DNA from 4 places in the Geodermatophilus sp. SYSU D00965 genome. Region 2 is predicted to be linked to each of the others. Evidence: predicted binding sites of a transcription regulator. Region 2 holds the regulator's gene; each other region holds the start of a gene.
What was found. The regulator LexA, encoded in region 2, represses DNA repair genes until DNA is damaged. The targets are predictions, from matches to a motif close to TCGAACANNTGTTCGA.

Region 1: ACI789_RS13845 (DUF6504 family protein) is a predicted target of LexA. The motif match lies at 2,082-2,097, and genes of this name have one in related genera.
Region 3: ACI789_RS20220 (DUF222 domain-containing protein) is a predicted target of LexA. The motif match lies at 3,151-3,166, and genes of this name have one in related genera.
Region 4: ruvC (crossover junction endodeoxyribonuclease RuvC) is a predicted target of LexA. The motif match lies at 3,036-3,051, and genes of this name have one in related genera.

The regions. Positions count from the first base shown of each region.
Region 1 covers NZ_JBJGYQ010000013.1:34,266-41,343, forward strand. The annotation lists gene ACI789_RS13830 (phytoene desaturase family protein) at 1-871, opposite strand, end outside; gene ACI789_RS13835 (GNAT family N-acetyltransferase) at 868-1,455, opposite strand; gene ACI789_RS13840 (YbaK/EbsC family protein) at 1,452-1,967, opposite strand; gene ACI789_RS13845 (DUF6504 family protein) at 2,189-2,515, shown strand; gene ACI789_RS13850 (SAV_6107 family HEPN domain-containing protein) at 2,515-3,000, shown strand; gene ACI789_RS13855 (DNA polymerase III subunit alpha) at 3,074-6,871, shown strand; gene ACI789_RS13860 (VOC family protein) at 6,999-7,078, shown strand, end outside.
Region 2 covers NZ_JBJGYQ010000002.1:817-7,894, forward strand. The annotation lists gene hflX (GTPase HflX) at 146-1,636, shown strand; gene ACI789_RS01670 (phosphatase PAP2 family protein) at 1,704-2,453, shown strand; gene ACI789_RS01675 (hypothetical protein) at 2,425-3,474, shown strand; gene lexA (transcriptional repressor LexA) at 3,538-4,290, opposite strand; gene ACI789_RS01685 (LysM peptidoglycan-binding domain-containing protein) at 4,493-5,140, shown strand; gene ACI789_RS01690 (hypothetical protein) at 5,281-5,892, shown strand; gene nrdR (transcriptional regulator NrdR) at 6,278-6,835, shown strand; gene ACI789_RS01700 (vitamin B12-dependent ribonucleotide reductase) at 6,927-7,078, shown strand, end outside.
Region 3 covers NZ_JBJGYQ010000024.1:43,765-50,842, forward strand. The annotation lists gene ACI789_RS20210 (selenium-binding family protein) at 1-1,092, shown strand, start outside; gene ACI789_RS20215 (HNH endonuclease signature motif containing protein) at 1,130-1,531, opposite strand; gene ACI789_RS20220 (DUF222 domain-containing protein) at 1,570-3,147, opposite strand; gene ACI789_RS20225 (ATP-dependent 6-phosphofructokinase) at 3,440-4,468, opposite strand; gene ACI789_RS20230 (FAD:protein FMN transferase) at 4,514-5,311, opposite strand; gene ACI789_RS20235 (FMN-binding protein) at 5,308-5,748, opposite strand; gene ACI789_RS20240 (ferredoxin reductase family protein) at 5,742-7,061, opposite strand.
Region 4 covers NZ_JBJGYQ010000004.1:96,146-103,223, forward strand. The annotation lists gene secD (protein translocase subunit SecD) at 1-161, opposite strand, end outside; gene yajC (preprotein translocase subunit YajC) at 176-526, opposite strand; gene ruvB (Holliday junction branch migration DNA helicase RuvB) at 689-1,813, opposite strand; gene ruvA (Holliday junction branch migration protein RuvA) at 1,810-2,451, opposite strand; gene ruvC (crossover junction endodeoxyribonuclease RuvC) at 2,448-3,014, opposite strand; gene ACI789_RS05005 (YebC/PmpR family DNA-binding transcriptional regulator) at 3,211-3,963, opposite strand; gene pdxT (pyridoxal 5'-phosphate synthase glutaminase subunit PdxT) at 3,960-4,622, opposite strand; gene pdxS (pyridoxal 5'-phosphate synthase lyase subunit PdxS) at 4,619-5,527, opposite strand; gene ACI789_RS05020 (hypothetical protein) at 5,579-6,130, opposite strand; gene ACI789_RS05025 (glycosyltransferase family 4 protein) at 6,142-7,078, opposite strand, start outside.

The sequences.
Region 1 (7,078 bases), on a different contig from region 2:
GCCGTCCCGAGGTGGTCTGCACGCCGGCGGTGCGGCCGTCCTCGACCAGCAGCCGCTGCGCGCCGTCGCCGAGGGCGACCCGCCCGCCGTCGGCCTCCAGCCGCCGGCGCAGCGCCTCGGTGAGCCCGCCGGAGCCGCCGACCGGGTGCCCGGGCGGGACGTCGTGCAGCAGCGTCGCCCAGGCCACCATCGCCGCCGTGCCCGGCTCGCTCACCGGCGGGCCGGACTGCGCGCCGAACCAGGCCAGCGCCGCCTTGAGCCGCTCGCTGGTGAACCAGCGGTCGAGCAGCGCGTCGCCGGAGCCGAGGAAGTCCACGGCGAGGTCGCCGCCGGCGGTGCGCGGCCGGCCGTCGGCGGGCGCGCCCAGCGGCCAGAACGAGCGGACCAGGGCCGCGGGGCTCGGCCGCCGTCCGAAGGAGGCCACCACCGCGCGGCTGCGCGGTCCCCACACGCGCACGAACTCCCGGTAGGCGGCGGCGTCCTCCGGGCCGCAGGCGGCGGCGATCGAGGCGCAGGTGGCGTCGAGGTCGACGGAGAAGACCAGCGGCCGCCCGTCCGGGCCGGGGTCCCCGGGAGCCGGGGCGGGGGCGAAGCCCCAGGGGTCGCAGTCGACGTAGCGCAGCCCGTGCGCGGCCAGGTCGAGCTCCTCCACGATGCCGCTCTGCCGGACGATCACGTGCGCACTGGAGCCGCGGTCGACCCGGACGCCGGGCCACCGCTCGACCGTCGAGACCGCCCCGCCGAGCACCTCGTCGCGCTCGACGACCTCCACCCGCAGGCCCGCGCGGGCCAGGTAGCAGGCGGCGACCAGCCCGTTGTGCCCGGCGCCGACGACGACGGCGTCGACGGTGCTGCCCCCGCCGGGGGTCACCGGGCGTCGGCGCGCGGGGGAGGGGGGCGCAGCGGCAGCCGGGCGCCGAGGATGGCGAAGGGTCGGGAGTCGCCGGGGAAGTGGTGGTTGCGGGCGAGGTCGACGAAGCCGTCGGCGTGGTACAGCCGGAAGGCCTTGGTGTCGCTGTCGGGGGTCGACAGCAGCGCCGCGGGGTGGGGCAGGCCGGCCACGAGGGCGTGCAGCAGCTGCCGGCCCAGCCCGCGGCTCTGGTGGTCGGGGTGGACGTGCAGCTCGCAGACTTCGAAGGCGCCGGGCAGCCACCGCTTCGCCGTCCGCCGGTCCAGCGCCGCGCGGACCTGGTCGTGCCACCACTGGCCGGGCGCGACGAGGTAGCCGTAACCGAACCCGACCAGCTGCTCGCCCTCCGGGGTCGCGACGAAGGCGCCGACGGCCCGGAACCCGGCCCGCTCGGTGTGCTGGATGGCGTAGCCGTACCGGCCGGCCACGACCGACTGCGCGTACCCCATCGCCGCGCCGTAGATGGCCAGGGCCTCGTGCATGTGGTCGCGCAGCCAGCCGGCGGGCAGCTCGGCGACCCGCGTCGCGGGGGTCGTACCCGTCACTGCGACACCACCTCCTCCACAGGGGCGAGGGGACCGTTGCCGACCTCGGCCGGGCTGCCCCCGGTCAGCCGCAGCAGCTCCTCGTACGTGGTCGGGAAGACCGCGTGCGGGTGGCCGGCGGCGGCCCACACCCGCTGGTAGCGGGCCAGCTCGACGTCGACCAGCGTGCCGATCGGCTCGGGGTGCCCGATCGGCGCCACCCCGCCGATGGGCTGGCCGGTGTGCCGGCGGACGAAGTCGGGGGAGCCAGGGCGCACCCGGGGGACGCCGAGCAGCGCGGCGACCCGTCCGACGTCGACGCGGTGCGCGCCGCTGGTCAGGACCAGGAGCGGGGCGCCGTCGACGTCGAACACCAGGCTGTTGGCGATCGCCCCGACGGGGACGCCGAGCTGCGCGGCGGCGGCCGCGGCGGTGCGGGCGCTGTCGGGGAGCTCGCGGACCTCCCCGCCCGCGCCGGCCTCGGTCAGCAGGCGGGCGATCGCAGCCACCCGCGGGTGCTCGGGCCGGCTCATGCGCTGATCCTCCCATCGGCTCCGGTCGCCCGCTGGACCTCCGGCCGCGTCGGCTCCCCGGTCCCGCGCGCCCCGCTTGACGATGTCGGTGCGGTCGGGTCTACTCGACGTCGTTCGAACACGCGTTCGAACAGCGGTCGACCTCCCACCGCGCCCGGGTCTTCCCCACCCGGTGCGGTGGCGGGGTCGGCCGGTCGGTGCAGAGCGGTGGGGAGTCTGTCATGAGCCGGGTGCTGGGTGGGGTCGGCGGTCGGGTCGGCGAAGAGGTGCAGGTCGAGCGGGGGGCGCTCGGTCCGGCACAGTTCTGGCGGGGCCAGTCGCGGTACGTCGTGGGCGAGCTGCTCGACTCGTGGGTGGAGACCGCGCCGTGGTGGCAGCGGGGGCCCGAGACGACCGGTGGTGCCTCCACCGAGCTGGTCGCCACGCGCGAGGTGTGGCGGGTGGAGGCGGTCCGGGCCGGGCGGTCGCGGATGAGCTTCGCCGGCGTCTTCGACCTCAGCTGGGAGTCGACGGCCAACCGGTGGTCCCTCGTGCGGGTGCACGACTGATGGGCGCGGTCCGCGTCATGGCCGATCAGCTGCCCCTGCCCCCGCCGCTGCCGCCGGCGGCCGGCCAGCTGCTCGACCAGGCGTCCCGGGCACTGGCCGAGGCCGCGGCGAGCACCGACGCCCGGCAGCGCTACGCCACGGCGCACCTCGGTGCGCTGCGGGCCGCCGCGGCGGTGCTGGCCGCCCGCACGCGGCCGGAGTCCGGCCGCCGGCGGCCGCGCAGCGCCTGGGTGCTGCTCAGCCAGGTCGCCCCGGAGCTGGGGGAGTGGGCCACCTTCTTCGCCGCCGGCGCGGCCAAGCGGGCGGCCGCCGAGGCCGGGCTCTCCCACGCGGTCACCGAGCGCGAGGCCGACGACCTGGTCCGCGACGTCCGGGCCTTCCTCACCGTGGTCGAGAGCTGCCTGGGCAGCGACCCGGCCCCCGAGCCGCCCCGGCGCGCCCGCCCGCGGGTGGTCGGCGGCACCGAGCACCGGAACCGGACGTGAGCGCGCTCGCGAGCTCACGCGGGGAGGCGGCACCCCCGGTTCCGCGACCGGTGAGCGCCGGCGAGCCGGGAGCGTGAACGCCGACCCCTTCGTCCACCTCCACGTCGCCTCGGGCTACTCCATGCAGTACGGGGCCAACCACCCGGCCGACCTGGTGAACCGGGCCGCCGAGCACGGCATGCGGGCCCTGGCGCTGACCGACCGCGACGGGCTCTACGGCGCGGTGAAGTTCGCCCTCGCCTGCCGGGCGGCCGACATCCGGCCGCTGTTCGGGGTGGACCTCGCCGTCGTCCCCACGGTGGACAGCACGGTGCCGCCGGCCCTGGCGCCGGTGCTGGGCGACGGGCACTCCGCGGAGCGGACCCGCGCGCGCCGGCCGGGCGCGCCGGACGGCACCGCCGGTCGCCCCGGTTCCGGACGCCGGGCGCCGGCCCGGGGCGGGGCCGTCGTCGACCCGCGGCTGCCCCGGGTCACCTTCCTCGCCCGGGACGGCGCCGGCTGGCGGTCGCTGTGCCGGCTCACCAGCGCCACCCACCTGCGCGGCACCCGGGGGGAGCCGGTGAGCTCGCTGGCGCTGGCCGCTGAGCACGCGCCGGGGCTGGTCGCGCTCCTGGGGCCGGACTCCCCGGTGGGCCGGGCGCTGGCCGCGGGCCGGGCCGACGTCGCCTCCGCCCGGCTGGCCGCCTGGCGCGCGGTCTTCGGCCCCGGCTCCCTGGTGCTCGAGCTGGTCCACCACCGCGGGCAGGGCGACCGCGCCCGGGCCGGGGCGATGCTGCGCTTCGCCGCCGCGGAGGGCGTGCCGGTGGTGCTGACCAACGCCGTCCGCTACGTCGACGCCCTCGACGCCCCCACCGCCGACGTCCTCGACGCCGCGCGCCGGCTGGTCCCGCTGGACACCCGGCACGTCGACCGGCGCACCGCCGAGGGGTACCTGAAGTCGGGCAAGGAGATGGCCGAGGTCGCCGAGGACGTCGTCGGGCCCGACCGCGACGCGGTGCTGCGGCTGCTGGAGCGCACCGCCCGGCTGGCCGAGCAGTGCGCCGTCGACGTCCGGGCCGACCTCGGCATCGGCACGGTGCGCTACCCCGAGCTGGACGTGGTCACCACCCCGGCCGAGCAGGGGATGAGCCCGTCGCAGGTGCTGCGCGCCCGCTGCGAGGCCGGCCTGGGCCGGCGCGGGATGGCGCTCACCGAGCGGGTGCGGGTCCGCCTGGAGGAGGAGCTGGAGGTCATCGACTCCCTCGGCTACCCCTCCTACTTCCTCACCGTCGCCGACGTGGTCGACCTGATCAGGGGCCTGCGGGTGCGGGCGGCGGCGCGCGGGTCGGGCGCGGGGAGCCTGGTCACCTACCTGCTGGGCATCTCCGACGTGGACCCGATCCGCTACGGCCTGCTGATGGAGCGCTTCCTCTCCCCGCTGCGCCACCAGCTGCCCGACGTGGACATCGACGTGGAGTCCGCGCGCCGGATGGAGGTCTACGACGCGGTGATCGAGCGCTTCGGCGCCCACCGGGTCAGCTGCATCTCGATGATGGACACCTACCGGGTGCGGCACGCCATCCGCGACGTCGGCGCCGCCCTCGGGCTGCCCCCGGCCGAGATCGACGCGGTGGCCAAGGCCTTCCCGCACATCCGGGCCAACCAGGTGCACGCCGCGCTCAAGGACCTCCCGGAGCTGCGGGCCAGCCGGTTCGGGTCGCGACGGGCCGGCGGCACCGGCGACCTGGACCTGCTGTTCGACCTGGTCGCCCGCCTCGACGGGCTGCCCCGGCACATCGCGCTGCACCCGTGCGGCGTGCTGCTCTCCGACGCCACGCTGCTCGACCGCACCCCCGTCGAGAACAGCTTCCTGGGCTACCCGATGAGCCAGTTCGACAAGGACGACGTCGAGGAACTCGGGCTGCTCAAGCTGGACCTGCTCGGCATCCGGATGCAGTCGGCGATCGCCCACGCCCTCGACGAGGTGGCCCGGGTCGACGGCGTGACCGTCGACATCGACGCCGTTCCGCGGGACGACCCGACGACGTTCGAGCTGATCCGCAGCACCCGCACGCTCGGCATGTTCCAGATCGAGTCGCCGGGGCAGCGGGAGCTGGTCGGCAAGTTCGGGCCCGAGACGTTCGAGGACATCATCATCGACATCTCGCTGTTCCGACCCGGGCCGGTGAAGAGCGACATGGTCACCCCGTTCCTCCTGGCCCGGAACGGCTGGCGGGAGACGGTCTACCCGCACCCCGACCTGGAGTTCGCGCTCGAGCAGACCGCCGGGGTGGTGGTCTTCCACGAGCAGGTGCTGCAGATCGTGTCCCGGATGACCGGCTGCACCCTGGCCGAGGCCGACGAGGTGCGCCGCGCGCTGGGGGAGCGGGACGCCCACCCCGAGGTGCGCACCTGGTTCATCCCCCGCGCGCTGGCCTCGGGCTACCCGCCCGAGGTGGCCGAGCAGGTCTGGGAGGTGCTGGTCGCCTTCGGCTCGTTCGGCTTCTGCAAGGCCCACGCGGCGGCGTTCGCGCTGCCCACGTACCAGTCGGCGTGGCTCAAGGCGCACCACCCGGCGGCCTTCCTCGCCGGGGTGCTCACCCACGACCCGGGCATGTACCCCAAGCGGCTGATCCTCGACGACGCCCGCAACTTCGGCGTCCGGGTGCTCGGGTTGGACGTCAACGCCTCCGGCGCGGCCTACCGGGTGGAGCGGCTCCGCGACGACGAGGACGGGGACGCCGACGCCGAGCCGTCCTGGCGGCGGCCCGAGTGGATGCCCGCGTCGATGGCCGACCCGTCGCGCTACGGCATCCGGCTGTCGCTGGCCGACGTCAAGGGCATCGCCGAGGAGGAGGTGGCCCGCGTCGTCGCGGGGCAGCCCTACCGGTCGCTGACCGACTTCTGGCACCGGGCGTCGGTGTCCCGGCCGGTGGTCGAGCGGTTGGTGCTGGCCGGCGGCTTCGACTCCCTCTACGGCTTCGGGGTGCGCGACCGCGAGGCCGGCCGCCCCACCCGCAGCCGCCGGCAGGTCACCCGGCGTGACCTGCTGCTGCAGATCGGCGAGCTGGACCGGTGGAGCCGCAGCGGCGCGCGGGCGAGCTCGAACGGGCAGCTCAGCCTCGACCTCATGGGGCTGGAGCTCCCCGGCGAGGAGGCCGGCACCGGGGAGGCGGGGACCGAGGAGCCCGGGCTGAGCTGGGCCGAGGGCAGCGGGCTGCCCGAGTTCACCGACGCCGAGCTGGTGCGGGCCGAGCTGGAGGTGCTCGGCCTGGACGCCAGCCGGCACGTCGTCGACTTCTACCGGCCGTTCCTCGCCGCGATCGGCGCGGTGCCGGCCGGCGAGCTGCTCGGCTGCCGCAGCGGCGCGGAGGTGCTCGTCGCCGGGGTCAAGGTGGCGACCCAGACGCCGCCGATCCGCTCCGGCCGCCGGGTGGTCTTCGTGACCCTCGACGACGGCACCGGCTGCACCGACGCCACGTTCTTCGAGGATGCGCAGGGGCCCTACGCCGCCACGGTCTTCCACTCCTGGCTGCTGGTGATCCGCGGGGTGCTGCGGCGCACCGGCCCGCGGGGCGTGTCGCTGCGGGCCACCGGTGCGTGGGAGCTGCCCGCGCTGCACGAGGCCTGGGAGACCGGCGGCACGGCCGCGGTGGCCGAGCACATGGCCGCGCCGGGGGAGTACACCGAGGCGGCCATCGCGGGGGCCGCGGCCTCGCACGGCTCCCGGCCGGTGGTGGTCAAGCCGGTGCTGGTCCACCCGACGGGGTTCCGGATGTCGCCCTACGCCGACATCAAGCCCGCCGGGGACGACGCCGCGACCGCCGCCCGCCGTGCCGCGGCGGCACCGCGCAAGCTGTGGCACTCCAGCCCCGGCAGCTCCGGCCACTGAGAAATGGACCGCCCTCCCCCCACGCTCAGGCGGAGGGCCCCTGGAGGATGGCCGAGAGCGGCCGATGAGTTCCGGGCGGCCGCGGCGTCTACCTGCCGACGGACCACACCGATCCAGGAGGACCCCGATGCCGAAGCAGATCCCGTGCCTGTGGTTCGACGGCCACGCCGAGCAGGCAGCCCAGCTCTACACCTCGGTCTTCCCGAA
Region 2 (7,078 bases):
CTCGGCCTCCTCGTGCTCGTCGGGGTCCGGCCCTACCCGGCGCCACCCCGGTCACGCGTCGGGATGGTCCCGGGCGGCCGCGGTGTTGTACCGGGCGATGACAACTCAGATGCCCCGGCAGGTGGGGCGTGCCACGCTGGACACGATGACGACAGCACAGAACCGCGCCGGCCACGGCGGCGCCGAGGAGCGGGCCCTCCGGGCCGCCCCCGAGCCGGCCGAGGAGGCGACCCGTCCCGACGAGCGATGGGACGAGCCGGAGGAGACGACCGGCTCCTACGACCTCGAGGCGCGCGGCGCGCTGCGCCGCGTGGCGGGCCTGTCCACCGAGCTCGCCGACGTCACCGAGGTCGAGTACCGCCAGCTGCGCCTGGAGCGCGTCGTGCTGGTCGGTGTCTGGACCGAGGGGACCCAGGCCGACGCCGACCGCTCCCTCGCCGAGCTCGCCGCGCTGGCCGAGACCGCCGGCTCACAGGTCCTGGAGGCGGTGAGCCAGCGGCGCGACAAGCCCGACGCGGGCACCTACGTCGGCTCGGGCAAGGCCGCCGAGATCCGCGACATCGTCGCCGCGGCCGGCGCCGACACGGTGATCTGCGACGGCGAGCTCACGCCCGGCCAGCTCAACGCGTTGGAGAAGATCCTCAAGGTCAAGGTGGTCGACCGGACCGCGCTGATCCTCGACATCTTCGCCCAGCACGCGTCGAGCCGGGAGGGCAAGGCGCAGGTCGAGCTGGCCCAGATGCAGTACATGCTCCCCCGGCTGCGCGGGTGGGGTGAGTCGCTGTCCCGGCAGGCCGGTGGCCGGGTCGCCGGCGGTGGCGGCATCGGTACCCGCGGTCCGGGTGAGACGAAGATCGAGACCGACCGGCGGCGCATCCGCGCCCGGGTCAGCAAGCTGCGGCGGGAGATCGCCGGCATGGCGACCGCCCGGGCCACCCAGCGCAGCAGCCGGGGGCGCAACGCCGTCCCGAGCGTGGCGATCGCCGGCTACACCAACGCCGGCAAGTCCAGCCTGCTCAACCGGCTGACCGGCGCCGGGGTGCTGGTGGAGAACGCCCTGTTCGCCACCCTGGACCCGACGGTCCGGCGGGCGCAGTCCCCGGACGGCCGGGAGTACACCCTCACCGACACCGTCGGCTTCGTGCGGCACCTGCCGCACCAGTTGGTCGACGCCTTCCGGTCCACGCTCGAGGAGGTGGCCGCCGCCGACCTGCTGCTGCACGTCGTCGACGGCTCCGACCCCGACCCGCTGGGCCAGATCGACGCCGTCCACGTCGTCCTCCAGGAGATCGACGCCTCGGCGGTCCCCGAGCTGGTCGTCGTCAACAAGGTCGACGCGATGAGCGAGGAGGACATCCTCATGCTCCGCCGGGCGCTGCCCGGCGCGGTGTGGGTGTCGGCCCGCACCGGCCAGGGCGTCGAGCAGCTCCGCGACATCGTCGCCGCACGGCTGCCCCGCCCGGACGTCGACGTCGACGTGCTGGTGCCCTACGACCGCGGCGACCTGGTCGCGCGCGTGCACCGCGACGGCGAGGTGCTCCGGGAGGAGCACGAGGCCGGCGGGACCCGGCTGACCGCCCGGGTGGACGGCGCCCTCGCCGCCGCCCTGGAGGAGTTCGCCGCTCCGGTCGGCTGACCGGGGCGGCGCGCCCGCTCCGGTCCGCCGAGGTCACGATCGGGTCACGTCCCGGTACCGTGAGGACGTGACCAGCGGCGCGGTGCGGCGACGGCCGGGCGAGCGCCCAGCTGCCGGCGACGTCGCGACCGCGCCGCACGAGCGGGTCGTCTCCGTCGGCCGGCCGCCGTGGTGGCTGCTCGGCGTGGCCCTGCTCGTCACCGTCGCGGTCACCGCCGACCTGCTCAGCCGCGGCGTCCTCGAGCGGATGGACCTGCGGGTCTCCGAGGTGGTCAGCTCCTGGGACCTCAAGGACTCCGCGGCGTACTGGCCGGTCTGGGCGGTCACCCAGCTCGGCGGGCGCGGCTTCATCCTGATCGTCCTGGCGGGCCTGGTGAGCTACCTGCTCTGGTCGCGCCGGACGGTCGTGCCGCTGCTACGGGTCCTGGTCGCGCTGGCGCTGCTCACCGTGGTCGTCTACGGCTTCAAGTACGGGACGGGGCGCACCGCGCCGGCCTACCCGGGGTCGTTCTTCCACCGCGACGGCCAGTCCTATCCGTCGGGCCACGTGGCCAACGCGGTGCTGATGTGGGGCGTCGCCCGCTGGCAGGCGGTGGAGTTCCGCCTCTCGGCCGGCGTGCAGCGGACGTTCCGGCTGCTGAGCGTGGCCGGACCGGTGGCCACCGGCGTGGCCATGGTGTCCCTGGACTTCCACTGGGTCACCGACGCCGTGGTCGGAGCGGCCGTCGGCACCCTGCTGCTGGGCGTGGTTCACGCACTGGACGCAGTCGCGATGTCACGCTGGGTGGGTGCCCGAGCTGGCCGCCCGTCCGCGTAGCGGCACCGCGGTACGGCGTCTGGCAGCGGGGTCGGCCCTCGCGCTGACGCTCGTGCTCGGTGCCGCTGTGCCCGCGTACGCCGAGGAGGCCGCGGGCCCGCGCACGCAGTGCCAGGTCACCGACCCGCGCCTGCCGGAGCTCTCCGGCCTGGCGGTGGTGGGCAACCGCATGCTGGCCATCGACGACGGCGGGGACCGGGTCGACGTGTACGTCCTGGACGCCACCTGCCAGGTGATCGACGTGCGCAGCACGGCGGTGGACCCCTACGACCCCGAGGACCTCGCGGTGGCGGCCGACGGGACGGTGTGGCTGGCCGACACCGGGGACAACAACGGCACGCGGGAGACGGTGGCGCTCATCGCCCTGCGCCCGGACGACACCACCGAGGTCTACCGGCTGGCCTTCCCCGCGGGGCCCCGGGACGTGGAGGCGCTGCTGCTCGCCCCCGACGGCACGCCGTACCTGGTGTCCAAGGAGGTGCTCGGCGCGAGCAAGGTGTACCGCCCCGTGAGCGCCCTCGTGGACGCCGGCACGGTCGGCCTCACCGAGGTGGCCGGCGTCGAGTTCACGCTCACCGGCACCCCGGGTGGCCCCGTCGGGCGCGCCGGCCAGCTCATGGTCACCGGGGGAGCGGTGTCGCCCGACGGCCGCTTCGTCGCGCTGCGCACCTACACCGAAGCCTACGTCTGGCCGTTGTCGGGATCCGACGTGGCCGGTGCGCTGGCCGCCGACCCGGTCCGGCTGCCCCTGCCCGAGTCGCCGCAGGGTGAGGCGGTCAGCTTCACCGCCGACACGACCGGCCTGGTCGTGTCCAGCGAGGGCCTGCCGGCCGACGTCACGGTCGTCCCGTTGAGCGCGGTCCCCAGCCCGGCCGCGGCCTCCGGGCCGGCGGACGGCTCCGTGCCGGACCTGCTCAGCACCGACGACGGCGGCGCGACGGCCATCGCGGCCGGCGTGCTCGCTGCGGTCGTCGCCGCCGCGCTGGTGTGGATCGTCGGGAGGCTGCGCCGCCGCTCCTGAGCGCGCGGCGGCGCTGTGCTGAGCGTGCGGTGGCGCTGAACTGAGCGCGCGGCGGCGCGCGCGTCAGACCCGGCGCAGCACCGTCACGACGCGGCCCAGGATGGTCGCCTCGTCACCGGGGATCGGCTCGTACGCGGGGTTGTGCGGCAGCAGCCACACGTGGCCGTCGCGGCGCTTGTAGGTCTTGACCGTCGCCTCGCCGTCGATCATGGCCGCGACGATCTCGCCGTTCTCGGCGGTCGGCTGCTGGCGCACCACGACCCAGTCTCCGTCGCAGATGGCGGCCTCGACCATCGAGTCACCGGCCACCTTCAGCATGAACAGCGTGCCCTCGCCGACCAGTTCGCGAGGCAGGGGGAAGACGTCCTCGACGGCCTGCTCGGCGAGCACCGGGCCACCGGCGGCGATCCGGCCCACCAGGGGCACGTAGGTCGGGGCGGGACCCTCCTCGGCGCCGGCGGGGGCGGCCGGGGCGACGAGCTCCGCGGGGGCGTCGCCGGGCAGGCGCACGTCGAGGGCCCGGGGCCGGTTCGGGTCGCGGCGCAGCCAGCCCTTCTTCTGCAGGACCGTCAGCTGGTGGGCCACCGAGGAGGCCGAGGACAGGCCGACGGCCTCACCGATCTCGCGCACCGAGGGCGGGTACCCGCGGCGGTCGATCGAGTCGCGGATGACCTCGAGGACGCGGCGCTGCCGCTGGGTCAGGCCGTCGCCGGCCTCGCCCCGGTCGGGGAAGGTGCGCACGGCTGCCGTCTCGGTGGTCGCCGGCGTGCCGGCCGTCCTCCGGCGGCTCCCCGACGTCCCGCTCTTCTCCGCCACCGTCGCCTCCTCGTCGGCTGCTCACCGCAGCACGTCTCGTCCGTCAGGACCGACCGTAGCGTGCTCGGCGCCCTCGATCAAACACATGTTCGAAGCGCTCGGCGGGGCGGGATGGCGTTTGTCGGACCCGTCCGGTAGACATCGCACAGACGTTCGAATCGAACAGGCGTTCGACGGTGCGGGTCGGTCGGGAGGAGTGGTCGTGGCAGGCGTGCAGCAGGCGGTGCTGGACTTCGACGACGCGGTGCAGGTGCCCTGGCGGCCCCGGCTCCGGGCGGTGCCGGGAGGTGTCGGGAGCGAGCCGGGGCACTCGCCGCGGCCCGCCGTGTCGCGGACGGTCCCGTCCCGGGTGGGTGCCGACCTGCCGGCGGTGCAGGCGCCGTCCCGGTCGGCGGTCGCGGAAGGTGTTCGGCCGGGCGTCGCGGCGGCCCGGCCGGTGCCCGTGCGGCCCCGGGTGGCGCGCCCGGTGCCGGCGCGTCCGGCCGGAGCGGCGGTGCCCGGTGCGCCGTCGGCTCGCCCGGTGCGCGGGGGGTGTGGCAGGGTCGGCGGTGCCGCCGGCTCGCGGCTGCGGCTCACCCGGCGGGCCCGCCGGCTGTCGGTGGTCCTCGCTCTGGGTGCCGGCGTGGCGCTGGGGTCGTGGCTCGGTCCCCTGGTGGCCGGCGGTGACGGCGACCTGCGGTTGGCCGGGGAGCGCAGCGTCGTCGTGCAGGCCGGGGACAGCGTGTGGTCGATCGCCGCCGACTTCGCCGGGCCGGACGAGGACGTACGCGCGGTGGTCGACGCGATCGAGGAGATCAACGACCTCGACGGCGCCCGGGTCGTCCCGGGCCAGGTGCTCCAGCTGCCCTGACGTCGCCGACGAACCGTGCCGCCGCCCGGCACGGTCCCGGCCGAGGCCAGACAGCGACAAGGCGGACCGGCCAGGTTCGTCAACCCTCCGTGCGGAGGCGTTGACGCTCTGTGGTCATCGGGCCACCTAACGTCAGTGCCGTGTCGCGGACGTCCGGAGGCCGAGCAGCGGTCTTCACCCAGCAGTTGCAGTCGGTCGAGGTGTCCGTGGACGGAGCCTGGTGGCCGGGGGCGATCCTCGGCTGGCGCCACGACGCGCAGGGCTCCTGCGAGGTCTGGGTCCGGGTGGCGGTCGCCGGCCGCGACCGCGAGATCTGGACCGCGCTGAGCGATCTGCGACTGCCCGAGCCGCGTCCGGCGATCGCCGGCGCCGCCGCGGCGGTCCCCGGTGCGGGTGCCGGCGCGCCGGTGCTCGACCTCGGGCGCGCCGCGGCCCGCGAGCGGCTGGTCGCCGGCGTGCTGGGCGCGCCGGCTCTGGCGCCGGCCGGGGGTGCCGGTCCGTCCCGGCGTCGCCACGGTGGTGACGTCACCGCGGAGATGCCGGCGGTCGGCGGCGCGTTCGCCGGCCGTCACCGGGCGCCCGCCGCGGCGGCAGGGAGGCACCGGGCGGCCGACGACGACACCCGCGTCGACCTCCAGGCGGTCACCGTCCCGCCGCGCCCCGAGCTCGACTGCCTCACCCGGCCCCTGCGCCTGGGGGACCGCGTGCCGCGGCCGCGCAGCCCCCGTGCCGACGGCGTCGTCCGCGCCTGACCCGCTTCCGTCCCGTCGTCGCGGTCGTCTCGCCGACACGCCATACACCCCTCCGGCGCCCTCGAGCGACCCCCGCGGGGCGTGTCGCGACGGATCGCCGTGGCCGGTGTGACGGCAGAGCGCCCCTGGTCACGGCCGTGTCTCGAGGGCGTGTCCCGGCTTGCAGATCTTGTGGGCCGCGGCCTAGGGTTCCCCTACATCTAGTAGTTGCACCGTTGTAAGCCCGTCCACAGGCCGGTCCTCAGGTTCTCCCCGTGGCGTCCACCGGATGTCCCCAGGAGGGTCCACAGCCGACCTCCCGGGCCCGGCGCTCCGGCCGCTCCGCGGCCACCGCGCCGGCCGGGCGGAGCGATCGACGGACCACCACGAGGGGAGGGGAGTCGCCGTGCGCTGCCCCTTCTGCCACAACCCCGACAGCCGGGTCATCGACTCGCGCGAGGCCGACGAGGGGGCGACCACCCGTCGCCGCCGGTCGTGCCCCGCGTGCGGACGGCGGTTCACCACGGTGGAGGAGGCCGTCCTCGCCGTGGTGAAGCGCAGCGGCGTCAGCGAGCCGTTCAACCGCACCAAGGTGGTCGCCGGCGTCCGCCGGGCCTGTCAGGGGCGGCCGGTCGACGAGGACCAGCTGCAGCAGCTCGCGCAGCAGGTGGAGGACGCCATCCGGGCGAGCGGGGCCGCGGAGGTCCCCAGCCACGAGGTCGGGCTGGCGATCCTGCGGCCGCTGCGCGAGCTGGACGAGGTCGCCTACCTGCGCTTCGCCAGCGTCTACCGCGCCTTCACCTCGCTGGAGGACTTCGAGAAGGAGATCACCGAGCTCCGGGCCCGGCACGTCGCTGCCGGGACCCCGCCGCTCCCTGGCATGCAGGACACCCCGCCGGCGCCGCGCCGGCGGGGGAGTGGGCGGGGCCAGGCCGCCTCCGCCGGCAGTGCCGCCGGCACCTGAGAACTGTCAGCACCACCCGCTAGAACAGAGTGCGGCTCTCTTCCCCAGCCGCCTTCCCCACCAGCAGGACCCACAACAGAGGGAGAGCTCCGTGACCGAGACCGAGGATCGCTTGACCGGCCGCACGCGTCGCGCCGCCAAGGCGCCGACCCGGGGGAAGGGCCTCAAGGTCAAGCGTGTCTTCACCACCGCCGGGGTGCACCCGTACGACGAGGTGACCTGGGAGCGTCGTGACGTCGTCAT
Region 3 (7,078 bases), on a different contig from region 2:
CACGTCTTCGACACCCGGCCCGACCCGCGCCGGCCCACGCTGCACAAGACGATCGAGGCCGAGGAGCTGGCGGAGAAGGCCGGCTACTCCCGGCCGCACACGCTGCACTGCGGACCGGACGGCGTCTTCCTGACCTGCCTGGGCGGCGCGAGCGACGGCGACGGGCCGGGTGGCATCGCCCTGCTGGACCACTCGACCTTCGACGTCCTGCGGGCGTGGGAGACCGACCGCGGGCCGCAGTACCTGGCCTACGACGCCTGGTGGCACCTCAACCAGAACACGCTGGTCTCCAGCGAGTGGGGCACGCCGAACATGGTCGAGGACGGGCTGGTGCCCGAGCTGCTGCTCGGCGGCAAGTACGGGCACCAGCTGCACTTCTGGGACCTCGCCGAGGGCCGGCACGTGCAGACGGTCGACCTCGGCGCCGAGCAGCAGATGGTGCTGGAGCTGCGGCCCTCGCACGACCCCGAGGCGACCTGGGGGTTCGTCGGCGTCGTCGTGTCGACGGCGGACCTGTCGGCGTCGGTGTGGCGCTGGTTCCGCGACGGCGACGAGTGGAAGGCCGAGAAGGTCATCACCATCCCGGCCGAGCCCGCCGACCCCGAGGACCTGCCGCCGGCGCTCAAGCCGTTCTCCGCGGTGCCGCCGCTGGTCACCGACATCGACCTGTCGGTCGACGACCGGATGCTGTACGTCTCCTGCTGGGGCACCGGGGAGCTCAAGCAGTACGACGTCTCCGACCCGGCCGCGCCCCGCGAGGTCGGCTCCATCCACCTCGGGGGCGTCGTCCGCAAGACGCCGCACCCGGCCGCACCGGAGAAGGCGCTGGCCGGTGGCCCGCAGATGGTGGAGATCAGCCGCGACGGCCGGCGGATCTACCTCACCAACTCCCTCTACGGCGCCTGGGACGACCAGTTCTTCCCGGCCGGCGTCGGGTCGTGGATGGCGAAGATCGACGCCGACCCGCAGTCGGGTGGGATGACCCTCGACGAGCGCTTCTTCCCGCACGGCGAGGACTGGCGGGGTCTGCGGCCGCACCAGGTCCGGCTGCAGGGTGGCGACGCCTCCTCCGACTCCTACTGCTACCGCTGACCCACCGGACGGCCACCGCCCTGCTGCTGCCGCCGGCTCAGTAGGGCGGTGGTGTGGTGACCGCGGTCAGGCCGGTGGGGGTGGTGACGGTGAGCGTGCCGTCGGGCGCGAGGGTGTGCCGCCAGCCGGGGGCCTGGTGTTTGCCGCGGTGGTCGGGGGTGCAGTAGCCGGCGAGGTTGGCCGCGGACGTGGGCCCGTCGGGATGGGGCCGGTTGTGGTCGAGTTCGCCGCCGGCCGGCACCCGGCGGCGACAGCCGGGAAAGCGGCAGCGGCGGTCGCGGGCGCGGACGAACCGGTCGAGCGCGGCGTCGGGCCGGTAGCCGGCGGTGGGGCCGGGCGCTCCCAGGCCGGGCCGGGCAGTGAGGTCGTGGTCGCAGCGGTCCGGGCGGCGGCGGCAGGTGGGGCGGCCGCAGTGCGCGGCGCGGCGCAGCCCGGGCACGTCGGTGAGCGCGGTCAGGGCGCCGGTGAGCGCGTCGGTCAGGGCCAGGCGGGGCCGGTCGGCCAGCCCTCCGCCGGCGGTGGCGGCCAGCAGCGCGGCCAGCTCCTCACGCTGGGCGTCGCTCGCGGCGGCGAGTGCGGCCAGGCTGTCGGGCGTGGCGGTGAGCCGGCCGGCCGGGCCGGTGTGCCAGGCGGCCTCGTCGGCGGCGTCGGCCGCTTCGGCGGTGCGCAGCAGCCGCCGGGCGTGGCCGAGCGCGAGCGTGGCGGCGTGCACCGCCGCGGCCGCGTCATCGACCGCCCGGTCCGCGTCCGCCCACCAGCCGCTGGGCGGTGGCGGCTGGGTGCGGTCGGCCAGTGGATCGGGATCGGCCAGCGCCTCTGCGTCGGGATCGGAGTCGGCGCTGCCGAGGTCGCCCGGGCCGGCGTCGGGCCGATCCTCGGGTGGGTCGGAGTCGGCGCTGTCGGAGCCGCTCGGGTCGGTGACGGACCAGGCATCCGGGGGGGTTCGGGTTCGTCGTCGAGCTCGTCGGCGAGCACCCGGCGTTCCATCTCCGCCCACCAGCGCGCCAGCTCGGCCTGCTCGACCTCCTCCCACGGCCGGTCGTCGGCAGCGGCCGCGGCGGGCCTCGGAGTGGCCGCCGCCGGAGGTTGCTCGTCGACGGCCGCGAGATCGTGGCCGGTGAGGCCGCGCAGCAGGTGGCGGACCATCTCGGCGGGCACCACGTGCCCGTCGACCTCGCCGGGCGCGTCCCCGCCGAGCAGCGTGGCCACGGAGGCCACCACGGTCAGCAGCACCTGCACCGGCGGCAGATCGCCCTCGCCGGGGCGCAGCACCAGGTCCAGCAGGCAGTCGACCATCTTCTGCCCGCGGGTCCGCTCATCGCCGGGTTCGGCGTCCAGGGCGTCGGCGCAGGCCCCCAGCGCCCGGTGCAGCGCCTGCGCCTCGGGCATGGTGCACACCACGGTCAGCGCGGCCATGCCCGCGGTCCGCTCCGGGCGCAGGCTGATGCCCCGCTGCCGCAGCGCGCGGGCGAGGTCCTGGGCGGCGTCGCGGGCGTTGTGCCTGGCGACCACGCGGCGCACCCGATCCCCCAGCTGCGCGGGGGTGGTGACCCGGTGCCGGGTGTGCACCCAGGCGATCAGCTCGTCCAGGATCCGGGCGCGCAGCGCCGCGTCACTGATCGGCGCGACGTGCTCGAGCAGGCACCACAGGTGCCCGACGTGCAGCACGCCCGCCTCCAGCGCGGCCAGCGCCTCCGGCAGCCGGTGCACCAGGGTCAACGAGCGCTCCAGCTCGGCCTCGGCCTTCGGGGTGCTGAGGTTCAGCGCGATCGCCAGCTCCGGCGCCGCCCACTCACTGACCGCCCGCAGCACCTCGGACCGCGCCGCCCACCGCTCGGCGCTCATCGCCCCCGGCTCACCCTGCGGCCGGTCGACCGAGGAGGGCCGGGTCGCGGCGAACGCCGCCACCGCCCGCGCCCGCAGTGCGGTCTGCCGGGCGACCTCCCGATCCGCGGCCTGCACCGCACCCAGCGGCCCCGACGCCCAGCCCACCGCCGGCGGCGGCGCAGCGGAGAGCGGCGGGCGCTCCGCCTCCGCTGTCGTCTCCACCGTCACGGATCGATCGTATGTTCGAACGAGCGGCTGGCACAAGAGCTGTGGACGACGAAAGGCCAGGTCAAGGAACGGTCAGGGCCTCCGGGAAGGGATGCGGCGAGGGTGATGGTTGAGGCGGTTGGGGGGTCGGGACAGCAACAGAGCTGGGCCCGGCGGGGTGGGCTCTGTTGGCGCCGGTCCGGCAGGGGTCGTCAGCCACGGCCGCCACGCGGACGGGGCTGCCGACGGCACGGGCGCGCGAGTCGTCCCACCGGGCGCCGGTGAGGCGATCCGGACGCCCGAGCCCCCGTGCTCAGCCGGTGAAGGCGCCGGTCTCGGCCAGCCGCGCCGGGGTCACCGTCTTGAGACGCGCCACGGCGTCGGCCAGCGGGACCAGCTCGATCTCGGTGCCGCGCAGCGCCACCATCTGACCGTGCCGGCCCTCGTGCGCGGCGATCGTCGCGTGCAGGCCGAAGCGGGTGGCCAGCACCCGGTCGAACGACGTCGGGGTGCCGCCGCGCTGGACGTGGCCGAGCACGGTCGTGCGCACCTCCTTGCCGGTGCGCCGCTCGAGCTCGTCGCCGAGCTGCTGGGCCACGCCGGTGAACCGCTTGTGGCCGTACTCGTCGATGCCGCCGTCCCGGACGAGCATCGTGCCGGGGATCGGCGAGGCGCCCTCGGCGACGACGCCGATGACGTGCGTGTCGCCGCGGGCGAACCGGTCCTCGACGATCTTGGCCACCTCGGCGACGTCGAAGGGCTCCTCGGGCACGAGCGTGACGTGCGCGCCGGAGGCCAGCCCCGCGTGCAGCGCGATCCAGCCGGCGTGCCGGCCCATGACCTCGACCAGCAGCACCCGCTGGTGGGACTCGGCGGTGGTGTGCAGCCGGTCGATGAGGTCGGTGGCGATGCTGACCGCGGTGTCGAACCCGAAGGTCAGGTCGGTGCAGTCGATGTCGTTGTCGATCGTCTTCGGGATGCCGACGACCGGGACCCCCGCCTGCGAGAGCAGGTGTGCCGCGGTGAGGGTCCCCTCGCCGCCGATCGGGATGAGCACGTCGACCCCGTGCGCGGCCAGCACGGCCTTCATCTGCGGCAGGCCGGAGTGCAGCTTCTCCGGGGCGACGCGCGCCGAGCCGAGCGTCGTCCCGCCGCGGGTGAGCAGGCCGTCGACGGCGGCGACGTCCAGGGGCGTCGTCCGGTCCTCCAGCAGCCCGCGCCAGCCGTCGCGGAACCCGACCACCTCGCTGTCGTAGTGGGCCGTCGCCGTGCGGACGACGGAGCGGATGACCGCGTTCAGGCCGGGGCAGTCGCCCCCGCCGGTCAGGATCCCGATGCGCACCGGCGTCTCCTCGTGTTCGTGGGCCGGGTCGCCGTCGACGATACGTCATGACGACATGACGACACGCCGATGCGGGGTCACATCGGTGTGAAGAACACGAGTGCTCCTGCCGTCGGCCCACACGACCAGCCCGGTGCGCCCGGGGCGGGTGCCCAGCCACCGGGCGGCGTCCAGGCCCCGGGCGTAGGCGGCGGTCGCGTCGACGTCGGCCTCGGTCAGCGTGGCCGCGACGACGGTCACGCTCGCCACGCCCTCCGGGGGCCGGCCGGTGCGGGCGTCGACCAGGTGCGCTCCCCGGTGAGCGGTGCCGGAGGTGGCCACGGCGCCGGTCCGCACCGGGACGACGGCCAGCACCCGCCGGGGGTCGTGCGGGTCCTCGATGCCGACCCGCCACGGCGGCGCCTCGGGGTCGGCGGTCCGGCAGAGCAGGTCGCCGCCCGTGGAGAGGCACACGTCGGTGTCCGGCAGCGCGAGCAGCGGGACGGCGGCCCGCTCGGCGGCCCACCCCTTGACCACGCCGCTGGGGTCGAGCACCGGCGTGCCGTCGGGGCCCGGACGGCGGACGGCGAAGGCTCCCCCGGAGTCGCGCTCGGCCTCCTCCCCCAGCGCCAGCACCTCGGCGACCTCGGGCGGGCAGTCGGCGAGCCCGATCTCCCCGCGCCCGAGGCGGGAGACGGCCGAGTCGGGGCGGTACGTGCTGAAGACCGCGTCGACCTCGCGCAGCACGGCCAGGGCGGCGGCCCACGCGGCGTCGGCGCGGGGCCCGGTGGCGTGCCGGCCGCGCAGCGCCAGGCTGACCGGCATCCCCATCACGTGGGCGACCCGGCGCTGCGGTGGACTCACAGTCCGGCCTCGTCGAGGGCGGCCTGCAGCGACTCGACGTAGCCCTCGCTGGTCACCGTCGCACCGCTGACCATGTCGATGTCGGCGCCCTGCGCGTCGAGGGTCTCCTGCACCAGCCGCGGGACGGCGTAGGCGTTGATCTGCCGGTCCTTGCCGTTGCCGGTCGGGTACTCGACCACCTCGACGTCGGTGAGGCGGCCGCCGGAGACGGTGACCTGCACCTGCACCGGCCCCCACCGGGTGTCGACGGCCGGGCCGGTGACGACCGTGCCGTCGGCGACCGAGGCGTCCGCGCCGGCCTCGGCGGTCGAGGCGACCACCGACTCCTCCGCGGTCACCGCGGGACCGGAGGTCGAGGTCTGGTAGCCGAACAGCAGCACCAGCGCGGTGAGGGTGCTCATGAACCACAGGACGACCCGGCGCACCCCCGTCACCACCCGAAGTCCTCGACGTGCACCCGGCCGGTGGGGACGCCGGCGGCCGCGGCGGCCCGCCGGACGTCGTCGGCCCACCCCTCGGGCCCGCAGACGTAGACGTCCCGTTCGGCGACGTCGGGCACCCAGTACCGCAGCGCGGAGACGTCGTCCGCGCTGCCGACGCCCTCGCCCAGCCACGAGCCCTCGGCCCGGCGGGAGCCGGGCAGGAGGACGACGTCCAGACCGCGCTCCCGGGACAGGACGGCGAGCTCGTCCGCGAACAGCGGCCGGTCGGCGAACCGGTAGAGCAGGACGGCGTCGCCCGGCGCGTAGTCCAGCCCCTCGGCCAGCGCGCGCAGCGGGGTGATCCCGACGCCGGCACCGATGAGGGCCACCCGCCGCCGGGTCCGGGCCCGCGCCGACAGCCGGCCGTAGGGCCCCTCCACGAGCGCCCGGGTGCCGGGGCGCAGCGCGCGGAGGGCGCCGCTGCCGTCGCCGAGGTCCTTGACGGTGATCCGCAGGCTGCGCCCGTCGGGGGCCGCCGACAGCGAGTACGGGTGGGCGCGGGTCCAGCCGGGGCCGGTCAGGAACCGCCAGGTCAAGAACTGCCCGGCCTCCGCGGGCAGGCGGTGCAGGCCGCGGCCGGTCAGGTAGACCGACACGACGCCGTCCCCCTCCGGCACCACCGAGGTCACCCGCAGCCGGTGCCGGGCGCTGCGCCACAGCGGCAGGCCGACCCGCCAGACCAGCACCGCGCCCACCGCCGCTCCCCACAGCCCCCACCAGAAGACGGTGGCCGCCGGCGAGGCGAGGAACTCCTGGCCGGTCCACAGCTGGTGCGGCAGCGCCAGGCCGGCACCCAGGTAGGCGTAGAGGTGCAGCAGGTGCCAGGACTCGTACCGCAACCGCCGGCGAGCGGCCCGCACGCTGGTCACGACCACCATGACCAGGCAGGCGGTGCCCGCCACGGCCAGCAGCATCCCGGGGTGGTCGGTGGTGAGCTCCCAGATCGTCGCCGGCGTGCGGGCCAGCTCCCCGGCGGCGTAGCCCCAGGTGATCAGCACCAGGTGGGCCACCAGCAGCGTGAAGGAGGTGAAGCCGACGACGCGGTGGGTGCCGGCGAGGCGATCCTGGCCGAAGGCGCGCTCCAGCACCGGCACGCGCGCCATCAGCAGCACCTGGACCAGCAGGAGCAGCGAGGCGACCAGCCCGGTGAGCCGGCCGACCGAGGTCAGCCCGCTCTCCCACCCGGTCAGCTCCGAGACACCGCCCCCGGCCGCCCACCAGTAGGCGACCAGCAGCACGCCCAGCCACAGCAGGACCGCCGCTCCCACGCGCACGGCTCCGTCGG
Region 4 (7,078 bases), on a different contig from region 2:
GGGGTGCGCGCGGACAGGGTGACCGTCGTCCCGCCCCGCAGGTCCAGCCCCAGCTGCGGGGTGCGGGTGTCACCGGTGAGGAAGATCAGGCCGTAGAGGACGGCGATGATCAGCACGAACGCGCCGAAGTACCGGCGCGCGGGGAGCTGACGCTGGGCCACGGAGGACTACCTGCTCAGTGCGCCCGGTCGGCGGGACCGCCGTCGGCCGGGCCGTTGGCGTCGTCCCCCGGGACGGCGGGACCGTCGACCGTCGGGCCGGGCACGGCGGGCTTGCGGACCTCGAGGATGGCCTGCCGCGCGAAGGTGACCACGACCCCCGGGGCGATCTCGAGGTCGACGGTGCCCTCGCCCAGGCGCGCGACCGTGCCGTGCAGCCCGGCGGTCGTCATGACCGGGGTGCCCGGGGTCAGCGACTCCTGCATCGCCTGGGCCTGCGCCTGCGCCCGCTTGCGCTGCCGGGCGGGCAGCACGATGAGCAGGACGAAGGCCAGGGCCAGGAGGACGAGCGGGAAGTACTGCTCCACGACAGATGTGCCTCTCTACCGCGCGGCGTTCCGCGGTGGGTGCGGCCCGGGACGGGACCGCTCGGGTACGGCGGCTGTGGCGCGCCGCGTCATCCGCGTGCAGCGACCGGGCAGGACGCGCGCGGCCGCGGCCGGACGAGTTGCGCGCCAGCGCTCCGCAGTCTAGGCGTCGAACAGCGTCTCTGACGACGAACCGGGGACCGGTGGGTCGACGGTGACCCTCCCGAGGGGGATGCCGCCGCGCGGGACGGGCTGTCCCAGGTGCTGCCAGGCGGCCTCGGTGGCGACCCGCCCCCGCGGCGTGCGGGCCAGCAGGCCGGCGCGGACCAGGAACGGCTCGCAGACCTCCTCGACGGTGTGCGGCTCCTCCCCCACGGCGACCGCCAGCGTGGCGACCCCGACCGGACCGCCCCCGAACCGCATCACCAGGGCCTCCAGGACGGCGCGGTCGAGCCGGTCGAGGCCCAGGTGGTCGACGTCGTAGAGGGCCAGCGCCGCCTCGGCGACCGCGCGGGTGACCCGGCCGTCGGCCCGCACCTCGGCGTAGTCGCGGACCCGGCGCAGCAGGCGGTTGGCGATGCGCGGCGTCCCCCGGGACCGGCCGGCGATCTCCGCCGACCCCTCCTCGGTGAGCTCGACGCCGAGCAGGGAGGCGCTGCGGGCCAGCACGCGCTGCAGCTCGGACGGCTCGTAGAACTCCATCTGGCCGACGAAGCCGAACCGGTCGCGCAGCGGGCCGGTCAGCAGGCCGGCGCGGGTGGTGGCGCCGACCAGCGTGAACGGGTTGATCTCCAGCGGGATCGCGGTCGCACCGGGCCCCTTGCCGACGACGACGTCGACCCGGAAGTCCTCCATCGCCATGTACAGCAGTTCCTCGGCCGGCCGGGCGATCCGGTGGATCTCGTCGATGAACAGCACGTCGCCGGGGCCGAGGTTGGACAGCATCGCGGCGAGGTCACCGGAGCGCTCGATCGCCGGACCGCTGGTGATCTTCACCGAGGTGCCCAGCTCGGAGCCGATGATCAGCGCGAGGCTGGTCTTGCCCAGCCCGGGCGGGCCGGACAGCAGCACGTGGTCCGGCGGCCGGCCGCGCCGCTTGGCGCCCTCCAGGACCAGCTCCAGCTGGCGGGCGACCTTGGGCTGGCCGATGAAGTCCGCCAGCGAGTGCGGCCGCAGGGCCGACTCGACGACCCGCTCCTCGTCACCGGCCTGGGCCGAGACCGAGTAGTCGCGGGTGGACCCCTCGGCCGGCTCCGCGGACAGGCCGCTGTCGAAGGGGGTGCTCACGGCCTACCCAGCATCCGCAGCGCCTGCCGCAGCAGCACCGCCACCTCGACCGACCCCGTCTCGGCGACCTGCTCGTCGGCGATCGGCGCGAGCTGGGCGACGGCGCTGTCGGCCTCCTTGCTGGTCCACCCCAGGCCCACCAGGGCCGAGGCGAGCTGGTCGCGCCACGGGGCGACGGGGGTGACCGACGGCAGCCCCGCGGGGGCCCCCGCGCCGTCGAGCTGGGTGTCGGTGGTGGTCGTCCCCAGCCGGTCGCGCAGCTCCAGGATCAGCCGCTCGGCGCCCTTCTTGCCGATGCCCGGCACCTGCATCAGCGCCTTGACGTCGGCCATCGACACCGCGCGGCGGACCTCCCGCGGCGGGTGGATGGCCAGCACCGCCTGGGCCAGCCGCGGGCCCACGCCGTTGGCCGTCTGCAGCAGCTCGAACAGCTGCCGCTCGTCGTCGTCGGCGAAGCCGTAGAGGGTCAGCGAGTCCTCGCGGACCACCAGGCTGGTCGACAGCCGGGCGCTCTCCCCCACCTGCAGCCGGGCGATCGTGCCGGGGGTGCACTGCACCGCCAGCCCGATGCCGCCGACCTCGACCACGGCGCCGTCCGGCGACACCGCCGCGACCCGGCCCGACACGCTGGCGATCACCGCGACACCCCCGTCCAGCGCGGGAGGGTCGTCGACCGCACGGGGGCGCCGATGCCGCCGGCCAGCGCGGCGTGCCGCAACCGCTGCTGCGCGGGCCCCCGCCAGGCGTGGCAGACGGCCAGCGCCAGCGCGTCGGCGGCGTCGGCGGGCTTGGGCGGGGACGACAGCCCCAGCACCCGGGTGACCATGAGGGTGACCTGCTCCTTGTCGGCTCGGCCGCTGCCGGAGATGGCGGCCTTGACCTCGCTCGGCGTGTGCCAGGCGACCGGCCGGTCGGCCTGCGCCGCGGCCAGCGCGGCGACGCCGGCGGCCTGGGCGGTGCCGGTGGCGGTGCCCTTGTTGTTCTGGGTGAACACCCGCTCGATCGCCACCACGTCGGGCCGGTGCTCGCGCAGCAGCGCGGTCACCGCGGTGTGCAGCTCCAGCAGGCGCAGCTCCAGGTCGAGCTCGGCGGCGGTCCGGACGACGCCGACCCCCACCGCCGTGGGGCGGGCGCCGGGACGCCCGTCGACCACGCCCCACCCGCACCGGGTGAGGCCCGGGTCGATGCCGAGCACCCGCATGGAGGCGCCTCCCGCCGTCAGCCGAACTGGTGTTCGACCGAGGTTAACCGCCCGGGACGACGCCGCGGCGCTGCAACACCCGGCACGACCGTCGGTTTCCGGGAAACCGACGGCAGGACGGCGTCCCGCCCCTGCGCCGGCTCCCGGACAGAGATCCGCCGGTTCTCGGGAGAAACCGGTGGCAGCGCGGGGTCGCTCAGCCGACCTTCTCGAGCACCTCGTCGGAGACGTCGTAGTTCGCGTACACGTTCTGCACGTCGTCGCAGTCCTCGAGGGCGTCGATGAGCCGGAAGACCTTGCCCGCCGCCTCCTCGTCGAGCTCGACGGTGACGCTGGGCACGAACCCGGCCTCGGCCGAGTCGTAGTCGATGCCGGCGTCCTGCAGGGCGGTCCGGACGGCGACCAGGTCGGTCGGCTCGCTGATGACCTCGAACGAGTCGCCCTGGTCGCGGACCTCCTCCGCGCCGGCCTCGAGCACGGCCATGAGGACGCTGTCCTCGTCCACGCCGTCGGCCTTGGGCACCACGACGACGCCCTTGCGCGAGAACAGGTAGGACACCGAGCCCGGGTCGGCCATCGAGCCGCCGTTGCGGGTCATCGCCGTCCGGACCTCGGACGCGGCCCGGTTGCGGTTGTCGGTCAGGCACTCGACCAGCACCGCCACGCCGGCGGCCGCGTAGCCCTCGTACATGATCGTCTGCCAGTCGGCGCCGCCGGCCTCCGCCCCCGAGCCGCGCTTGACGGCGCGGTCGATGTTGTCGTTCGGGACCGACGACTTCTTCGCCTTCTGGATGGCGTCGAACAGCGTCGGGTTGCCGGCCGGGTCGCCGCCGCCGGTGCGGGCCGCCACCTCGACGTTCTTGATCAGCTTGGCGAACAGCTTGCCGCGCTTGGCGTCGATCGCGGCCTTCTTGTGCTTCGTCGTCGCCCACTTGGAATGGCCACTCACGGCGTACCCCTCTCGTTCCCGGCGCCCGATCGGTCCGCCATCTCTGTGCGCACCAGGTCGACGAACAACGCGTGCACCCGGCGGTCCCCGGTGAGTTCGGGGTGGAAGCTGGTGGCCACCAGGTTGCCCTGGCGGACGGCGACGATCCTACCGTCGGCGTGTCCCCCGACGACCCGGGCGAGGACCTGCACGTCCTCGCCGGCCTCCTCGACCCACGGCGCGCGGATGAACACCGCGTGCACCGGGTCCCCGCCGAGTCCCTCGAACCGGACCTCGGACTCGAAGGAGTCCACCTGCCGGCCGAAGGCGTTGCGCCGGACGGTGACGTCGAGCCCGCCGACGGTCACCTGGTCCGGGGGTGCGTCGAGCAGCCGGTCGGCGAGGACGATCATCCCGGCGCAGGAGCCGTACACCGGCAGCCCGGCGGCGACCACGGCGCGCAGCGGCTCGAGCAGGCCGAACCGGACCGCCAGCTTGGCCATGGTCGTCGACTCGCCGCCCGGGACGACCAGCCCGTCGATCCCGGCGAGCTCCTCGGGACGGCGCACCGGGACGGCCTCGGCCCCCTCGGCGCGCAGGGCCGCCAGGTGCTCGCGGACGTCGCCCTGCAGGGCCAGCACACCGATGACCGGAGCCCGCGTCACGGCGGGCGCGCTCACCAGCCGCGGGTCGCGTAGCGCTCGGAGTCGGGCAGCGTGGTGACGTTGATGCCGACCATGGCCTCGCCCAGCCCGCGGGAGACCTTGGCGATGACGCCCGGGTCGTCGAAGAAGGTGGTGGCCTGGACGATCGCCGCGGCGCGCTGCGCCGGGTCGCCGGACTTGAAGATGCCCGAGCCCACGAAGACGCCCTCGGCGCCCAGCTGCATCATCATCGCGGCGTCCGCGGGGGTCGCGATGCCGCCGGCGGTGAACAGCACGACCGGCAGCTTGCCCAGGCGCGCGACCTCGGCGACCAGGTCGTGCGGGGCCCGCAGCTCCTTGGCCGCGACGAACAGCTCGGTCGCGTCGAGGGTGCCCAGCCGGCGGATGCCGGCACGGATGGCGCGCATGTGCCGCACGGCCTCGACGACGTTGCCGGTGCCCGCCTCGCCCTTGGAGCGGATCATCGCCGCGCCCTCGGCGATCCGCCGCAGCGCCTCGCCCAGGTCGGTGGCGCCGCAGACGAACGGCACGGTGAACTCGCTCTTGGCGATGTGGTGGGCCTCGTCGGCCGGGGTGAGCACCTCGGACTCGTCGATGTAGTCCACCCCGAGGCTCTGCAGCACCTGCGCCTCGACGAAGTGCCCGATCCGCGCCTTGGCCATGACCGGGATGGACACCGCGTCGATGATCCCGGCGATCATGTCCGGGTCGCTCATGCGGGCGATCCCGCCCTGCGCACGGATGTCGGCCGGCACCCGCTCGAGCGCCATGACGGCGACCGCACCGGCGTCCTCGGCGATCCTCGCCTGCTCGGGGGTGACGACGTCCATGATCACGCCGCCCTTGAGCTGCTCGGCCATGCCGCGTTTGACGCCCGCGGTGCCGGTGGTGCCGGGAACGGTCTGGTTGTGCTCTGCCACGGGTTGCTGCCTAGGGGTCGATCGGAGAGGGCGCGATCATGGTACGGCCGCTCAGGGCCGCGGCCGTCCCCCGCCCGACGCGCTGCTGGTGAGCTCGCGCAGGCCGTCCTCGATGTCGAAGAAGCGGGGCACCGGGCGGGCGGCGTGCAGCCGCAGCAGCGCGGTCAGCCGGCGGCTGCGCAGCAGGTGGGTGTCGCGGACGGCGTCGTTGTAGAACCGCCGGGCCAGCCCGATCCGGGTGGCGGTGCCGTCCAGGTCGGCCCGCAGCGCGGCCGGGACGCCGGGCAGGTCGGCCGGCAGGTCCCGCAGCTCGCGGCCGAGCGCGTTCTCGGCGAGCTCCCGGTCGCCGGCCCGCGGGCCGCGCGCCTCGCGGGCCGCCTCGGCCAGCCGGGCCGCCCGCTCCTCCCCCACCGCCGCGGCGTGGTCGCGGGCGAGCTCGGCGGCCAGGCCGGCCCGCCGCTGGAGCTGGGTGTCGAGGGCGGTCCAGGCGCGGTCGACGCGCGCCTCCAGGCGGCGCAGCCGGGTCAACGTCCACCCCGACCACAGCGCCAGGAGCACCACGACGGTCGCGACCGCGAGCAGCAGCCAGACGTCGGGGGTCACGACGGGTCAGGCTAGCGCTGCACCCACCGCCGGAGGGCCGACCGCAGCGGGGCGTCGTCGAGTTCGTCGTCCGCGATCGCCGGCAGGTCGGCCAGGCCGTCGTCGGACTCCTCGGCGGTGACCTCACCGGCGCCGGGCAGGACCACGGTCTCGTACACGTCGAGGATCCGCCGCGCGATGACCGCCCAGTCGTAGGCCGCGGCCGCCCGGCGCCCGGTCTCCGACAGCTGCGCCCGGCGCGCCGGGTCGGCGAGCAGGTCGCTCAGCGCGCGGGCGAGTGCGCGGGCGTCGCCGCGGCGCACGAGCACGCCGGCGGCGCCGTCCTGGAGGACCTGGGCGAAGGCGTCGAGGTCGCTGGCGACGATCGGCGCCCCGGCGGCCAGCGCCTCGATGAGGATGATCCCGAAGGACTCGCCCAGCAGGTTGGGCGCGCAGTAGACGTCGACCGAGCGCAGCAACGCGCCCTTGTCCTCCTCGGAGAGCTCGCCGAGCAGGGACACGTGCGGTCGCAGGTCGTCGCCGAGCTGCTCGTACACCTCGTCGGGGTCGCCGCGGCCGGCGATGAGCAGCTGGGCGCCCGGGTGCTGCCGGACGACGGTGCGCATGGCCTCCAGCAGGACCGGCAGGCCCTTGCGGGGCTCGTCGTAGCGGCCGAGGAAGCCGATCGTGGGGCCGTCGACCCCGCGGGTGTGCCCGGGCAGCGTCGGGCCCTCGGCGAACGCGGCCACGTGCACACCGTTGGGGATGATCACCGCGTCCCCGCCGAGGTGCTCCACCTGCACCCGGCGGGCGAAGTCGGAGACCGCGATCCGGCCGGTGATCTTCTCCAGCCAGGGGCGGATCACCGGTCCCCACGCCGCGAGCCACTTCGACCGGATGGTGGCCGCGTGGAAGGTGGCCACGATGGGCCCCTTCGCGATCATGCAGACCAGCAGCCCGATGGAGGGG